Regions from separate parts of the Amycolatopsis albidoflavus genome, predicted to be linked through region 3. Evidence: riboswitches for the same ligand, from Rfam matches in the RefSeq annotation. Region 3 holds a riboswitch; each other region holds the start of a gene.

Region 1 (4,034 bases), on a different contig from region 3:
AGCTTCGGCGGCACCGTCGGCGACGTCCTCAAGGACGCGGGCCTCTCGGTCGGCGAGCACGACGCGCTTTCGCCCTCGCCGCAGGCGGCGGTCGGCGACGGCGGCGTCATCAAGCTCGAGCGCGGCCGTCAGCTGAACCTCGTCGTGGACGGTGTGTCGCGGCCCTCCTGGGTCCGGGCGACCTCGCTCGGCGAGGCCATGAACCAGCTCGGCATGGGCAGCATGCTTTCCCAGGGCGCGTGGACGTCGATGCCGTCGTCCGGCGAACTGCCGCTGGAGGGCTCGACCGTCCAGGTCAAGACCCTCAAGCACATCACGCTCTTCGACGGCACCAACGCGCCCCGCCAGGTGAGCACCAACGCGGTGACCACCAAGGAGTTCGTCTCCGACCTGAAGCTGAACCTCGGCCCGGACGACGCGATCGACGGCGGCCTCGACGTCAGCCTGAAGAACGGTGCCGAGGTCCACGTCAGCCGCATGGGCGTGTCGATGGTCAACCAGGAAGAGACCATCGACCCCGAGGTGCAGAAGGTCGACGACCCGACGCAGCTGCAGGGCCAGCAGAGCGTCGACGACCCGGGCACGCCGGGCAAGAAGCTCGTGACCTACAAGGTCACCAAGAAGAACGGCGAAGAGATCTCGCGCGAGCAGATCTCGGAGAAGACCCTGGTCGAGGCCAAGGCCAAGATCATCAAGGTCGGCACCAAGAAGCCGCCGGCCCCGGCCATCGGCGACACCGGCGTGTGGGACCGCATCGCGCAGTGCGAGTCGGGCGGCAACTGGTCCATCAACACCGGCAACGGCTACTACGGCGGCCTCCAGTTCGACAAGCAGACCTGGGCGGCTTACGGCGGCACGCAGTACGCGCCGACGGCCGACAAGGCCACCCGCGAGCAGCAGATCGCGACCGCCGAGAAGGTGCGCGACGCGCGCGGCGGCTACAGCGCCTGGGGTTGCGGCTACAAGGCCTGAGCACTCTCTGATTTTCCGGCAGGCGGCCGGGAGCCTCGCGCTCCCGGCCGCCTGTTTTCGTCCGCTGCGTCGTCGCTGGGTAGGCTCGTGCGGTGGTGGAACTGCTGGGGCCTGCCGAAATCCGCGGGCTGGCCGACGAACTCGACGTCCGGCCCACGAAGAAGCTCGGGCAGAACTTCGTGCACGACCCCAACACGGTCCGCCGCATCGTCGAACTCGGCGGCGTGCGGCCGGGGGACGTCGTGCTGGAGGTCGGGCCCGGTCTCGGGTCGCTGACGCTGGGCCTGCTCGCCGCCGGCGCTCAGGTCGTCGCCGTGGAGATCGATCCGGTGCTGGCCGCCCGCCTGCCGCAGACCGTCGCCGAGCGCGCCCCGGAGGCAGCGGAGCGGCTGACCGTCGTCGGTGCCGACGCGTTGCGTGTGCGGGCCGCCGATCTTCCGGCTGAGCCGGTGTCGATCGTGGCGAACCTGCCGTACAACGTCGCGGTACCGGTGGTGCTGCACCTGCTGGCCGAGTTGCCGTCGCTGCGCAGCGGACTCGTGATGGTCCAGACCGAGGTCGCCGATCGGATGGCGGCCGGGCCGGGCAGCCGGACTTACGGCGTGCCGAGCGTGAAGCTCGCTTGGTACGGACCGGCGCGCAAAGTCGCCGCCGTGCCGCGCGCGGTGTTCTGGCCGGTGCCGAACGTCGATTCCGCGCTGGTGTCGTTCACCCGGACCGACCCGGTGTCCGGGGTGGATCGCGCGCGGTTGTTCGCGGTGGTCGACGCGGCGTTTTCGCAGCGGCGCAAGACTTTGCGGGCCGCGCTCGCCGGGTGGGCCGGTTCCGCGGAGCGGGCCGGTGAGTTGCTCGCCGAAGCGGGGATCGACCCGAAGACGCGCGGGGAGCAGCTCGACGTGCACGCGTTCGCGCGGATCGCGGCTGCCGGAAACTGACCCCCTCCCACGGCGCTCGCTTGTGACGTCCAACTGCGGCGGCGTGGCGGGTATTCCGGGAGCGGGGCTTCGATTTCGGTGCGTGGCCTGATGATCTCGCGTCGTCGCTGATCGTGGATCATTCCGAGGTCTCGTAGCTACTCTCGGTCATCGCGCGATGGCGGCTGAGATGGCCGGTTACCTGTGACGGGCGGCTCGTCAAGGCCATGGCATTCGGGGGAGCTTGATTGCTCCCCGGACCGGATTGTTCAGCGACGCCGGTTCGAGGTGCTTCGCTCCGCTGACCTATCTCGACCCGGTCGCGGGCCCGCGGCCCCCGGCCTCGAAGCCCGCGGCCACCGGTCACTTGACAACGGGAAAACTCTTGTTCCACAAAGATTCTTGATCGTCCACAGTGGAACGAACTAGTTCGCCGCCCGCCGCCGGAGCGAGGGTTCCGCAGGTCGGGGCAATGTTCGGGGACCGAGGTTCCGGGTTTCCGGGTCTTGGACGCCGTGTTCCGATATGCGGGCACCACCAGACGTGTGATCTGCACCAACGCGCTTGCGTTCAGCCAATGGGATCGGCTTTACTCGAAAGCGTCCATCCCGAGCGACTGAGAGACCTGGCTCGCCGAAGTCGCAGCAACCACCCTCCGCAGGGCAGGTGCTACCGCCAGGACCGATGGAGGCTGTTTTCGATGAAGAGGGTCACCCGCCCGCTCCTGCTGACCCGCCGGCGCGTAGTCGACGAAGGTCGCCGCTCGGTATGTGCGTGTCAACGCTCCATGGTCATCGCCTGATCGTTTTTCCCGCAGTTTCTTGCGCCGTCCACTGTGGACGGTAATTCGATGACGCCTTGGCGCGCCCGGATCCGGCGCCGCGCCTCGTATGCCTGGAGCCCTTTCGTGATCACTGTCGAAAACGTGTCCAAGTCCTTTCCCTTCCACGGAAATCGTGTCGCCGCGCTGCGCGACGTGAGCGTTGACGTGCAAGCCGGCTCGCTGTTCGGGATCGTGGGTCCGTCCGGCTCCGGCAAGTCGACCCTCGCCCGTTGCATCGCGCTGCAGGAGCGCCCCGACCGCGGCGTCGTGCGGCTCGACGGCCTCAACACCGCGACGCTGGACGGCAAGCGGCTGCGGGAGATCCGCCGCCAGCTCGGTGTCGTCGGGACCAAATCGGAGCTGCTCGCCGAGCGCACCATCGCGGGCAACATCGCCAGCCCGCTGGAACAGCTCGGCGTCGACGGCCCGCAGCGGCGCAGCCGCGTCGGCTCGCTGCTCGACCTGGTCGGCCTCACCCCGCGCGCCGCGCAAAAGCCGGAAGAACTCACCGACGGCCAGCTCCGCCGGGTCGCGGTCGCCAAGGCGCTCGCCGCCGGACCGGCCGTGCTGCTCGCCGACGACCCGACCGCCGGGGTTTCGGCGGAAGACGCCGGCGCGGTGCTCGCCGTGCTCGACCGGGCGCGCGCCGAACTGGGCGTGACGGTCGTCGTCACCACGCCGGACGCCGACGTCGTCCGCCGGGTCTGCGACGACGTCGCGGTGCTCGACAACGGCGCGATCGTCGAACGCGGCACGGTGCTCGACCTGATCTCGACGCCGGACAGCTGGACCGCGCAGGCGGTGCTGCCGTCGATCGAGACCTCGCGCACCCAGTCCGCGAAGTACGACCGCGCGGTCGACGTCGTGCTGATCGGGTTTGCGTCGGTGGGTGCGTTGCTGCCTGAGGCGGCTAGTCGCTTCGATGTCGAACTTGCCACTATTGGGGGTGGCCTCACTCGTATTGGGGATACGCCGATCGCTCGGTTCCGGTTGGGGGTGCGCGGGGAGCGGGCTGAGGCTGCGCTGTCGTGGATTTCTGATCGGGGGGCGTTTGTTAGTCAGGTGGTTCGTGGGCCGCAGAGTGTTGTGGCGGCTTGAGGTTTTGGTTTGACGTAAGGCGTTCGCGGGCCGCTCCGGGTATGGGGCGGCCCGTGGTGGTTGGGTTGGTGGGGCAGGTCACCAGCTGTGTTTTTGGCGCCGGCTCCGCCGTCGCGGGCGGGATCGCTTTTAAGCCGACGTTTGGGGGCTGCCCGGCGTGAGGGGCCTTCGGCCTGTCACGCCGGGCAGCCCCCAAACGTCGGCGCGATCCCGCGTTGTGGTCCAGG
Region 2 (4,034 bases), 440 kb from region 3:
GGTAGACGATCGACAGGTCGCCGACCTCGTAGCCGCGCTGCAGCACGATCCCGTACATCACATGCAGGACCGCGGTGACCAGTGCGGCGAGCAGCCAAGTCCACTGTGGACGTTCGGGTTCGACGGCGAGCGCGACCGCGATCACCGGGAGCATCGCGACCGCGGAAACCGTGTAGTACAGCCAGACGAATCGCGGACCGCCGCCGGAAACCCGTTTGGCGGCGAGGTTCCACACGGCGTGCACGACCGCGGCGACGAGAACCATGGCGAGGGCAGTGGTGTTCATCCGGGACCCTTTCAGGTTTTCAGCGCATGCTGAAGACCGGGTCCTCCAGGCTTTTGTCCCGTCAGATGAACGGCAGGGCTCGGTGTCCCGCCGAAGGTGCCGCTCGGACCAGTCCCGCCCGCCCTCGTTGTCTTCGCGACCCGCTCTGCGGGACCACGGGCAGGCGACGGAACCCTAGGCACTACCGAAATCCACCGTAACGGAGACGCGGGCGGGATGCCGAACGGTTATCGGCTCCGGGGCCCGTTCCAGGGCCGCGAGCAGGGCTGTTAAGATTTTCGATTGTTGCCGTGCGGCATTCCGTCAGGGAGGAAACCCGGCAGTCCCTCGGGACTGATCCGGAGCCACGCGAACGCGGCAGCGACCTTCACCGAGTGAAAGAGGAACGCCTCCATGGCCAACATCAAGTCGCAGGTCAAGCGCATCGACACCAACGAGAAGGCGCGGCAGCGCAACCTGGCGATCCGGTCCTCGGTGAAGACCGCGATCCGCAAGTTCCGCGAGGCCGCCGAAGCCGGTGACAAGGACAAGGCCCTCGAACTGCAGCGCGACGCTGCTCGCAAGCTCGACAAGGCCGTCACCAAGGGCGTCATCCACGCCAACCAGGCCGCGAACAAGAAGTCGGCTCTCGCGAAGCGCGCGAACCAGCTCTGAGCGCAGTCTTTCCGGAAGGCCCGGCGGCTTCGGCTGCCGGGCCTTTTCCGTGTCCGGGAATCGCGGATTACCTTGCACCGATGACGGCTGACCGCACCTCTTAGCCAGCGGTCATCATGGCGTGCGGCGGAACCGAACGCCGCAGCCGGTCAGAGCCGCATTTCGCCGGAGCGTCAGCGGTCTCCCTTGGCCGCGACCACCTCGAGGACCGCGCGCTGCAGGGCGTAGTTCGCATCGGCCGCCGCACCTTTGACCTCGGCGTTCAGCCGCGCCACGACGCGCATCGCGGTCGCCAGGCCGTCCTGGCCCCAGCCGCGCGACTGGCCCTGCGCCTTGCGGATCTTCCACGGCGGCATGCCCAGTTCGCCCGCCATCTGGTTCGGGTTGCCGCGGCCGGCGGCGGACACGCGAGCGATCGTGCGGACCGCGTCAGCTAGCGCGTCGGCCACCAGGACGTGCGGAACGCCCAGCTGCATCGCCCACTGCAGCGACTCCATCGCAGCCGCCCGATCTCCCGCGACGGCCTTCTCCGCGACCGCGAAGCCGGTCACGTCGGCGCGTCCGGTGTGGTAGCGGCGGACCGCCTGCTCGTCGATGACTCCCCCGGTGTCGGCGACCAGCTGCGTCGCCGCCGAGGACAGTTCGCGCAGGTCCGAGCCGACCGAGTCGAGCAGCGCCAGCAGGCCCGCGCCGTCGATCTTGCCGCCCGCGCGCCGCACCTCGTTGCGGACGAACGCCTCCCGCTCGGCCGGCTTGGTGAGCTTCGGGCATTCGGTGATCTCCGCGCCCGCCTTTTTCAACGCGCCCGGCAGGGCCTTCGCGGCCTTGCTCCGCCCGCCGCCGCTGTGCACGACCACGAGGACGATGCCGTCGGCCGGCGCCTTCACGTACGCCAGGACGGCGTCGGACAGCTCCTGCGAGATGTCCTGCGCCGACTCCAGCACGATCACGCGCCCTTCGGCGAACAATGACGGGCTGACCAGCTCAGCCAGGACGGGCGGTGTGAGATCGGACACCCGCGTCCGCGTGAGGTCCGCCGTCGGGTCCGCGGCCTTGGCCGCGTCGAGGGAAGCTCGCACAGCCCGTTCGATGAGCAGTTCTTCCTCGCCCGTGACGAGGTGCAGCGGCGCGGGTGCGGTGGTCACCTCGTCATCCTCTCACCCGGCCGCCGGGCCGTCCGCCCCGGTGATGTGGGCCGCCTCCGTGGCACGAGCTGATCGGGATGTCGTACGGTGTAGCCGAGGACGCGCCCACCGGCGCTCCGACAACCGAATACCGCTCATCCAGAGGGGCAGAGGGAACGGCCCGACGAAGCCCCGGCAACCGGCGTACAGCCTGTCATCCCGCGATCGCGGGATAGCTGACGACCACGGTGCCAATTCCGGCCCGCTTCGGCGGGGCAGATGAGGAAAGGAACCTCGCGATGACTGCAGCCCTCAGCGCCACCTCCGCCAACAAGACGATCGACCTCGGTCCGGCCGTCGAACTGGTGTCGAAGGAAGAAGGGCACCGGCAGCCGCTCGCTCCGGAATTCGTCTCCGCCGAAGACTTCTCGCCGCTCGAGGTCGCCTACGACTTCGGCCGCGTCCGCCGCGAGGACATCGAGGCGGGCCCGCGCAACATCTGGCGTTACAAGAAACTCCTTCCCGTCCCCTCGACCGTCGAGGAGACCCCGAACACCGAACCCGGCTGTACCAGGCTCGTGCGCGCCGACCGGCTCGCGAAGGAGCTCGGCCTCAAGAGCGTGTGGGTCAAGGACGACACCGGCAACCCGACGCACTCGTTCAAGGACCGCGTGGTCGCCGTCGCGCTCGCGGCCGCGCGCGAGTTCGGCTTCGAGGTCCTCGCGTGTCCCTCGACCGGCAACCTGGCCAACGCGACCGCGGCCGCCGCGGCCCGCGCCGGCTGGCGGTCGGTCGTGCTGATCCCGAAGAACCTCGAGCGCGCGAAGATCCTCACCACCGCGGTCTACGACGGCGACCTGATCGCCGTCGACGGCAACTACGACGACGTGAACCGGCTCGCCACCGAACTGGCCGGCGAGCACCCGAAGTGGGCGTTCGTGAACGTCAACGTCCGCCCGTACTACTCCGAGGGCTCGAAGACGCTCGCCTACGAGGTCGCCGAGCAGCTCGGCTGGCGCATTCCCGAGCAGATCGTCGTGCCGATCGCCTCCGGTTCCCAGCTCACCAAGGTGGACAAGGGTTTCCGCGAGCTGGGCCAGCTCGGTCTCGTGGACGCCAGCCCGTACAAGGTGTTCGGCGCGCAGGCCACCGGTTGCTCGCCGGTCTCCACCGCGTACCGCAACGGCCACGACGTGGTCCAGCCGGTGAAGCCGGACACGATCGCCCGCTCGCTCGCGATCGGGAACCCGGCCGACGGTCCGTACGTGCTCGACGTGGTCAACCGCACCGGCGGCGCGATCGAGGACGTCACCGACGAAGAGGTGGTCGAAGGCATCCGGCTGCTCGCGCGCACCGAAGGCATCTTCACCGAGACCGCGGGCGGCGTCACCGTGGCGACCGCGAAGAAGCTCGTCGAAACCGGCAAGCTCGACCCGGACGCCGAAACCGTCCTCCTCATCACCGGTGACGGTCTGAAGACCCTCGACGCGGTCGAGAACCACATCGGCCCGAAGGCCACCGTGCCGCCGTCCGCCGCAGCCGTCGCCAAGGCGCTCGGCTACTGACCCGCCGGCCCGGGGTCCGCCGCCTTACCTCGGCGGACCCCGCGGCTCGCCTCGGCGCGCGACCGCCGGTCCGTTTCCCGCGGGCAGAACGGCGGTGTCGCCGTCGATATCGGTCCGGGTGACCAGCACTCCCATCGTGCCGAGAACGTCCACTGTGGACTTGCTCGGATGTCCGTACCCGTTGCCCGCGCCGACACTGATCAGCGCCGTGCGCGGCCGCACCGCCGCGAGGAACTGCGGCAGCGAATATCTCGAGCCGTGATGCGGCACCTTCAATACGTCAGCCCGCAAATCGACGCCCTCGGCGAGCAGGTCTGCTTGCGCGGCCAGTTCAACGTCTCCGGTCAGCAAGACCCGGCCAGCCGAGGTGTCGGCGCGCAGGACCACCGAACTGTTGTTGATCAT
Region 3 (4,034 bases):
CAGGTCACAGCGGCAGTCCCGGACCCAAATTCAGTCGTCTCGCCGCGCCCCTCCCCGCCATCCTCACTGCATGCCCGCCGAGATCCCCGCCCCCGCCGTAGCCGCCGCCTGGATCGCCCTGGACCTCTCCCCCACGAACGACCTCCCCCTGTGGGCAGCCCACTGGCTAGCCGAGGGAGAGGACGGCGAACACCTACGCCACCTGGCAGGCCTCTCCCACACCGAACCGCGGGAAATCCACGACGTGCAACAGTCCGCCCTAGCCGACTGCCACACCCCCATCCCCACCCCAGCCGACGCAGCCCAAACAGCCTTCACCCACCTGGCCCAACTGCTCCTGAACGGCCACCTAACCGAACGCGCCCTGCTGAACGACCTGCACACCATCATCGTCCGCACCAACTACTCCGACAGCGTCGTCAACCTGCCGCTAGCGCAAGCCTGGATGCTGGACGAAGAATGGGACCAGCCCTGGGGCCGCCCGGAAGAGCAAATCAAAGAAGCAATCCACTCAGCCTGCAACGCCCAACTAGCCCACCCCTAGACCCGGCAACCCCAACTCGACCACACCCAGCCCAGCAAACCCAACTTGCCAACACCCAGCCGGGCAAACCCAACTTGCCCACCACGCGGGATCGCGCCGGCGTTTGGGGGCTGCCCGGCGTGACAGGCCGAAGGCCCCTCACGCCGGGCAGCCCCCAAACGCCGGCTTAAAAGCGATCCCGCCCGCGGCGGCGGAGCCGACGCCAAAAACACAGCTTGGTGAGCAACCCCCGAAACCCGGCCCCACCACCCCGGCACCCGCAAACCGGCACCCGCAAACCGGCCTAATCAAACACAAAACCCCGGCAACTCCCGAGTATCCCCCACCGGCGCCCACCGCCCGTCAACCTTCGCGTACTCCCACCGAGCTCCCCGAGCCACGATCTGCCGCAAAGCCAGCACCAACCGGTCCACGTGCTCCTCGGTACTCCCCAACCCGAGACTCACCCGAACCGCCTGCTGCCCCTCGCCGCCGGCCTCGCGAATCAACCGCCGAGCAGCCACATGAGCGCAGAACGCCCCGTCCCGCACCCCAATCCCGTACTCAGCCGACAACACCGCCGCCAGCCACCCAGGCTCAAACCCGTCGACAACAAAACTCACCGTGCCAACCCGATCCACCGGCGCGTCAAAGAACCGCAACTCGGCACACCCAGGCAGCCCGGCCAGCCCCTTGCGCAACCGCTCCAGCAATGCAGCCTCATGCGCCCCGATGGCCTCCCACTGCGCCGCCAACTGCTCGCAAGCCACCCCCAACGCATACACCCCAACGGTATTAGGCGACCCAGCCTCGTGCCGCTCCTCGCCGCTGTTCCACACGACAGCTTCCTCAGTCACCAGCTTGGTCGCCCCACCACCGGCCAGATACGGCTCAGCAGCCCGCAACCAGTCACTGCGCCCGACCAACGCCCCAGCCCCGAACGGCGCGTACAGCTTGTGCCCGGACAACGCCACGTAGTCGACATCCAACTCCCGCAACGAAATCCGCCGATGCGGAGCCAACTGCGCGGCGTCAAGAGCCACCCGAGCCCCATGCTTCCGAGCCACCGCGGCAATCTCCGCCACCGGCAACAACTCACCAGTCACATTCGACGCCCCAGCGACAACCACCAACCGAGGCCCCTGCGGACATTCCGCCAGGGCTTCGTCCACAACGGACACCGCAGCAAGCCGAGTGCGCGGCAACTGCACCCGCCGGACATTCGGCCCGCGCCAAGGCAGCAACGCCGCATGGTGCTCACTGTCGAAAACAACCACAGAAGTCTTACGCGGCAACGCTTTCGCCAGCAGATTGAACGCATCAGTCGTATTGCGAGTGAAGATCACCGAATCCCCACTACGAGCGTCCACAAACCGACGCAACACACCACGAGTCCGCTCGTACAACCGCGTAGAAACCTGCGAAGCGAACCCAGCACCACGATGCACGCTGGCATACCAGGGAAGAAACTCGTCCACCGCCGACCGGACCGCGTCCAGACAAGGCGCGCTGGCCGCGTGATCAAGATTGGCGTAACCGATGTCGCCGCCCGTCACCAACGGCACCCGCAGCGACGCACCGGCCACAGGGGGAACGGCAGGAACAACAGTTTCCGTGGACCGGTCGAGTGCGAGAGTCATGACGGCGCCTCCTCGGCGTTCCGGGGGACCCCCGGCGAGGGGCCCGCGCTTGCCCGTCGCGCTGCGCGACCGGCCTGGTCCTCACCCGGGGCACCCCACCGCGGTAGGAGGGTTGCCGGCCAGCAAGCCGGGGCTTCGCGCTGGCACTCATGACCTGAAACCGACGATAGCGGACAACCGGCGAAAGAAACCAGCCCCGTCTCGTGATCTGAGACAGCGGTCACAAGCAGTGTCCACAAAGGACAGAAGGATCAGGCCCCGGATTCCCCGTGCCAGCGGGCGAGGCGGCCAGCCCGGTCGACCGCCCGGATCCGCCGTTCGGTCGCGTCGCGGTCGGCGGCGGTCGTGACCACCAGAAGCTGGTCTTCGACCTGCAACCGGCTCGTTTTCTGCGGCGTGAAGCCCGTACCGCCGCGCACCACGAGACTGACCGTCGCACCGGCGGGCAGCCGCAGCTCCGACAGGTACACGCCGTGCAGCTTCGAGCCCTTCTGGATGCGCACTTGCAGCAGTTCCGCGCCGAGTTCGTCGAGCGGCGCGGAGTCGACCTCGATCTCGTGCGCCTGCGCCGCCTTCGTGAGCCCGAGGATCCGCGCAAGCGGGCTGAGCGTCGCGCCTTGCAGCACGGTGAGCACGATGACGAGCACGAAAACCGCGTCCACGAGCCGTTGCGCGCCGGGCACGCCTTCGGACAGCGGGATCATCGCGAGCACGATCGGCACCGCGCCGCGAAGGCCGGCCCAGGACAGGAACGCCTGATCTCGCCAGGGCAATTGGAACGGCAGCAGCGACAGGACCACCGACAGCGGCCGGGCGAGCAGCAGCACCACCGCGCCCGCGACGAGGCCCGGAATCAGCGCTTCGAGCAGCCGGGTCGGCGACGCGAAAAGGCCGAGCAGCACGAACAAGCCGATCTGCGCGAGCCAGCCGAGCCCTTCGGCGAACGACAGGGTGTCCGACCGGTGCGGCAGCTTGGAGTTCCCCAGCACCAGGCCGGCGACGTAGGTGGCGAGCAGGCCGGACGCGTGCGCGAGCTGCCCCGAGGAGTACGCGAGCACGCACACCGCCACCGTGGCGAGCGGATACAGACCGGTGGCCGGGAGCGCGGCCCGGCGCAGCGCCTGCGCGCCCAGCCAGCCGAAGGCGAGGCCGAGCACGAGACCGGTGAGCAGCTCGTAGACCACCAGCAGCGGCAGCGACCAGTCGACCGCCTCGCCGGACGCGAGCACGACGACCGCGATGTAGGCGGGCGCGTCGTTGATGCCGGATTCCAGTTCCAGCGCGCCGACGAGCCGTTTGCCGACCCCGGCGGTGCGCAGCACGGAGAACACCGCCGCGGCGTCGGTGGACGCGAGGACCGCACCCCACAGCAGGGCGAGCCGCCAGTCGAGGCCGAGCAGCCAGTGCAGAGCCGCGCCGGTGACCGCGATGCTGATCACCACGGCCACTGTGGACAGCAGGATTCCGGGCCCCAGCGAGGGTTTCACCGCGGACCAGCGCGTGGTGAGCCCGCCTTCGGTGAGGATCAGGACGAGCGCGGCGAGCCCGAGCGACTGGGTGAGCGCCGGATTGTCGAAGCGGATGCCGAATCCGGCCTCGCCGAGCACGACGCCGATCCCGAGATACAGCAGCAGCGACGGGAATCCGAGCCGGATGGACACCCGCACCGCGACGACCGAGACGACCAGAACCAGCGCGCCGACGCCCAGCACCATGGGAAGCTCGTCCATTCGCCCGCCTCCCTCCCGGTCGCCCGCAGGCGTCCAGAATAGTGAGGCAGTGTCCGGTTCCCGAGCGCGCACCACCGGTGCGGGGGACCACCAACGTGTGTTACGACGCCTCGGCGGCACTCACCGTCGCGAGATCGACAC

The links. A riboswitch is a leader RNA that binds a small molecule or an ion and turns the genes downstream of it on or off. The one in region 3 is predicted to bind S-adenosylmethionine.
Region 1: linked by a shared signal. The riboswitch ahead of ABD156_RS28520 (methionine ABC transporter ATP-binding protein) and the one ahead of ABD156_RS36610 (aminotransferase class V-fold PLP-dependent enzyme) in region 3 are both predicted to bind S-adenosylmethionine.
Region 2: linked by a shared signal. The riboswitch ahead of thrC (threonine synthase) and the one ahead of ABD156_RS36610 (aminotransferase class V-fold PLP-dependent enzyme) in region 3 are both predicted to bind S-adenosylmethionine.

Annotation. Positions count from the first base shown of each region.
Region 1 is NZ_BAAAHV010000017.1:206,422-210,455, reverse strand. It holds gene ABD156_RS28530 (resuscitation-promoting factor) at 1-972, shown strand, start outside; gene rsmA (16S rRNA (adenine(1518)-N(6)/adenine(1519)-N(6))-dimethyltransferase RsmA) at 1,065-1,907, shown strand; SAM riboswitch class I at 2,487-2,577, shown strand; gene ABD156_RS28520 (methionine ABC transporter ATP-binding protein) at 2,794-3,807, shown strand.
Region 2 is NZ_BAAAHV010000022.1:318,332-322,365, reverse strand. It holds gene ABD156_RS34605 (DMT family transporter) at 1-286, opposite strand, end outside; gene rpsT (30S ribosomal protein S20) at 680-940, shown strand; gene holA (DNA polymerase III subunit delta) at 1,114-2,085, opposite strand; SAM riboswitch class I at 2,217-2,350, shown strand; gene thrC (threonine synthase) at 2,364-3,629, shown strand; gene ABD156_RS34585 (ComEC/Rec2 family competence protein) at 3,654-4,034, opposite strand, start outside.
Region 3 is NZ_BAAAHV010000022.1:755,309-759,342, reverse strand. It holds gene ABD156_RS36615 (hypothetical protein) at 71-544, shown strand; gene ABD156_RS36610 (aminotransferase class V-fold PLP-dependent enzyme) at 832-2,163, opposite strand; SAM riboswitch class IV at 2,204-2,318, opposite strand; gene ABD156_RS36605 (potassium/proton antiporter) at 2,415-3,893, opposite strand; gene ABD156_RS36600 (ArsR/SmtB family transcription factor) at 3,994-4,034, opposite strand, start outside.